Regions from separate parts of the Uliginosibacterium sp. 31-12 genome, predicted to be linked through region 2. Evidence: predicted binding sites of a transcription regulator. Region 2 holds the regulator's gene; the other holds the start of a gene.
What was found. Region 2 encodes FNR, which switches genes on or off when oxygen is low (the NO sensors DNR and NnrR bind a similar motif). Its sites were predicted from a motif close to TTGANCTAGNTCAA; they were not measured.
Positions count from the first base shown of each region.

Region 1: Q3Y64_RS08710 (hemerythrin domain-containing protein) is a predicted target of FNR. The motif match lies at 856-869, and genes of this name have one in related genera.

Region 1 is NZ_JAUOOA010000003.1:339,024-341,201, reverse strand. It holds gene Q3Y64_RS08715 (DUF2249 domain-containing protein) at 115-348, opposite strand; gene Q3Y64_RS08710 (hemerythrin domain-containing protein) at 348-797, opposite strand; gene Q3Y64_RS08705 (sigma-70 family RNA polymerase sigma factor) at 1,002-1,523, shown strand; gene Q3Y64_RS08700 (FecR domain-containing protein) at 1,629-2,178, shown strand, end outside.
Region 2 is NZ_JAUOOA010000001.1:58,913-61,090, forward strand. It holds gene Q3Y64_RS00275 (alpha/beta hydrolase) at 1-435, shown strand, start outside; gene fnr (fumarate/nitrate reduction transcriptional regulator Fnr) at 474-1,172, opposite strand; gene hemN (oxygen-independent coproporphyrinogen III oxidase) at 1,300-2,178, shown strand, end outside.

The sequences.
Region 1 (2,178 bases), on a different contig from region 2:
GCGGAACTGGCCGCGAAGGTTTCGGTCGGGGTGCTTGTGGCCGGGTCAGAGACTTGTTTTCGTAGGGGCGACTTCAGCCGGCCTGCCACGCGGGGTGTGCGACTGAAGTCGCACCTACGAGGTTTGTCCCGCCGCCGCGATGTGCAGGCGGAACTGCTCGTAACCCGAAAAATCCTCGCGCTTAGCCGTCCATGTCCAGCCGCGCTCGCGCAGCCAGTCGTAAAGCGGGAAGGGCTCGCGGTGGATGAGCACTTCCAGCGCTTCGCCGGCCGGCAGCACATCCAGTGCGGCCATGATTCGTTCGAAGGGTTCGGGTGGCGGCAGGCCGCGCACATCCAGTGTTTCCATCAGGCCTCCCGGCGCAGCACGATCTGTGCGCTGAGCTCATCGACGCCCGTCCCAAGGCCTTGCTGCGCCATCGGGTAGAGGATGTTTTCCTCCTTCATGTTGTGTTGCTGCAGCAGGATCAGCAGGGCTTCGCCGTAGCCGCGCACGCCGTCCGTCTCCTGTGAGGCGATGGATTCGGCCAGATCAAGCAGCAGTTCGCGCGCTTCCTCGTGCTCCATGCGCATGACGGCAGTGGGCCCGCATGTCATGCCGGAGCTGGCTTCGAAGGCCGGGAAGAGCACTTCCTCCTCGGCGGCGAAGTGGGCCAGGATGTCATGGCGCAGGGCTTCGAAAGCGGCGTTGGCGGCCTGCCAGTCGCCGCCGATGGCGCTGCGGCGCAGCGCGCCGAGCTGCTCGTCGCAATGGCGGTGATCGGTGGTGAGATAGGTCACGAAATCAGGGGAGCTCATTGTTTTATCCATTCTCTGAGTGTGGTCTGAGTATGGGAATTGCCGCCCCCGGCTGTAATTGACTCGTATCAAGCGCGTCAGCGCCGCTGGCGGCGGTGCGCGTCTCGTCGCGGCGAGGCCGACACAAGTGTGCGACTCTGTGGTTAAATGAGAATGGTTCTTGTTAAGAAATCATGAACAGCTTCAAGCTGTTTCAACTCATTCGTGGATTCTGTCGTGCTGGAGCGTTATCACCGCGAGCTGCTGAATTTCCTGAATCGCCAGGTGAGCGATCGCGATACGGCGGCTGATCTTGCGCAGGAGAGTTTCCTGCGGGTGCTGTCGGTGCAGGGCAGCGGCCAGGCCATCCTGGATGTGCGGGCCCTGCTCTATCGCACGGCCCGCAATCTGATTGTCGATCTCCATCGGCGCGATGCGGTGCGCCGGCACGAGCCCCTCGATGCCTTGCCCGAAGAGCTTCATCCGCCGGCGCCACGCCATCTGCAACCCGAAGAGGTGCTGGCCTCGCAGCAGATCATCCGTGCCTATGTGGCCACCATCGAGGCGCTGCCGCCGCGTTGCCGTGAAGCCTTCGTGCTGTCCACCCTGGAAGGCCTCAGCCATGCGCAGATTGCACAGCACATGGGGGTTTCGGTCAGCATGGTGGAGAAGCATATGGTGCGCGCAATGGTGGCCTGCAAGCTGTGTGAGCGGCAGCTGCGTGGGGCGGGCTCCGGCTGCGTCTGAGCTCGGCTATAGTCCGCCCAAAAGTACGCCCGTCTGTCGCAGGGGTGAGGAAATGCCCACCCTCATGCGTCTGCAGAACAAGAACATGTCTTCCGCCCCCTGCCCATGAACTCGCGCCCACACGACCACGCCCCCGCCGCCTCCCCGGATCCCGAAGAGGATGCGCGCGACTTCGACGCCTTTGCTCAGGATCAGGATCCGCTCGACATCGAGGCGGCGACCTGGGCGCTGCGCCGGCGCAATGGTCTGGACACAGCGGGTGAGGCTGAACTGGCGGACTGGCTGAAGGCGGATCCGCGCCATGGTGCGGCCCTTGAGGACATGGAGCACACATTCGATGAGCTGCGGCATCTGCCCGACGAGCATCTGGCGTCCCTCAGGGCCGGCCTGGGTGAGCGGGCTGCAGGCGTTCCGCCGCAGGCTCCGGCCCCGGCCTGGCCGCCTGCCTTACCGCGCCCGCCGGCTCGCAGCGGCTGGAGGGCATGGCTGCAGGGCGGCTGGTTGCCGCAGGCCATGGCGGCGGCGCTGGCCTGTGTCGTGGTGGCAGGTGCCTGGCTGGGCTGGCAGCAGTGGCAGTTGCAACCGGGCTTCGTGCAGGCCTATGCCACCGAGCGCGGGCAGCAGCTCAGCGTGACCCTGCCGGATGCGGCCAGCC
Region 2 (2,178 bases):
CTGCATAATCGTTTGATCGAGCGTGATGCCTTGACGGTGGGTGGGCAGCTTATCGATCTGGAGCGCATCGAACAGCCCCTGTATTCCGTGGGGGCTGAGGATGATCATATCGCCCCCTGGAAACAGACTTTTCGGATCATGAATTTTGTGCGCGGGCCAAAGCGCTATGTGCTTTCCAGTTCCGGGCACATTCTTGGGATCGTCAATCCAGTGATTACGCCGCCGAAGCGCCGCTTCCGGGCTGATCATGTCCACCGTACCGATTCACCGGAAAAGTGGTTGGCCCGCGCAGAGTGGCAGTCTGGGTCATGGTGGGAGGATTGGGCGGCTTGGCTGGCGCCACACTCCGGAGTCTTGCGTCCGGCTCCGCAGGCCGTGAGTCTTGCACCCAAAAGCCTTGGGGCTGCTCCTGGCCGGTACGTGCTGGAAACCTGAGACGCCAGCGCCTTTGGCAGGCACTGAGAACTCAGCGGTCAGCTCGGAGCGTGGTTCAGGAGTGCCTTGAGGCCATCCGCATTAAGGATGCGGATATGTTTCTGTTGAACACCGATCAGGCCTTCGTCGTGGAACTTTGAGAAGGCACGGCTCACGGTTTCCAGCTTGAGGCCAAGATAGGAGCCGATTTCTTCGCGAGTCATGCGCAGGTGGAATTCCGAGGCGGAATAGCCACGCACACGCATGCGCTGAGAAAGGTTCAGCAGAAAAGCGGCAATACGTTCTTCAGCGCGCATCGACCCCAGCAGGATCATCAGGCTTTGGTCACGTACGATCTCGCGGCTCATGAACTTGTGGAACTGCTGCTGCAACGATTTGATGTCGCGCGTCAGGTCTTCCAGCTGATCGTAGGGCATCACGCAGACTTCACTGTCTTCCAGTGCAGTTGCATTGCAGACGTGATGGTCATTGCTGATCCCATCCATGCCCAAGATCTCGCCGGCCATCTGAAAACCGGTTACTTGTTCGAGACCTTCCTCGGTGAGGATGTCGGTCTTGAAAAATCCGGTACGGATGGCGTACATCGCCTCAAAGGCATCACCGGCACGGTAGAGCTGCTGGCCGCGCTTGAGCTTGCGCTTCACGACCAGTTCGTCGAGCTTGTGCAGATCCGCGTCATCCAGACCGACGGCAAGGCACAACTCGCGCAGGTTGCATTGACTGCAGGCGATGCGCATAGCAGGGGGCAGGGGCTTGGTTACTTTTTGATCCACCCTTGAAGTGTACCCTGCGAATTGATCAGCATCAACGTTTTTGGGGTATAAGTCTGCGATCTTGGCTGATTAACTCAAAAGAAATCGAATCGTGCTCCAGACGATCCAGTTCGACCCCGACATGATCCGCCGGTTTGACGTGCCGGGCCCGCGCTATACCTCATACCCTACGGCAGACCGCTTTCTGGCCGAATTTACGCCGGAAAGCCAGGTTGGGCACCTTGCGCGCCTCTCAACGCCGCAGGGTACTCGCCCGTTGTCGCTGTATTTCCACATCCCCTTCTGTAACACCATCTGCTACTACTGTGCCTGTAACAAGGTGATCACCAAGGATCACTCACGTTCGGCGAAGTACATTGACTATCTTGAACGCGAGATGGCCATGCAGGCAGCCTTGCTGCCGGCTCCTCGGCCGGTGGCCCAGATGCACTGGGGCGGTGGTACTCCTACGTTCCTGCAGCCGGAGGAGATCCTTCGTCTGATGAGCGCGATCCGGCAGCATTTCACGCTGCAGGCAGAAGGGGAGTTCTCCATTGAGGTTGATCCGCGCAAGGTGAGCGCCGAGACCGTGGCCTTGCTCGCGCGTGAAGGCTTTAACCGCATGAGTGTGGGGGTTCAGGACTTCGATCCGAAGGTGCAAGCGGCCGTAAATCGTCGCCAGAGCGTCGAGGAAACCCGGTTGGTGATCGATGCTGCGCGTGCGGAGGGTTTTCGTTCGATCAGTGTGGATCTGATTTATGGTTTGCCACACCAGAGTGTGGAGGGCTTCGGCCGTACCCTGGATACGGTTCTGGCGATGCAGCCGGATCGGCTGGCGCTCTATAACTATGCCCATCTGCCGAGTCGCTTCATGCCGCAGCGAAGGATCAACGAGACGGACCTGCCTGCACCGGACGCCAAGCTGCAGATCCTTGCCCTTGCCATCGAGCGCCTTGGGGCTGCAGGGTATGTATTCATCGGTATGGACCAC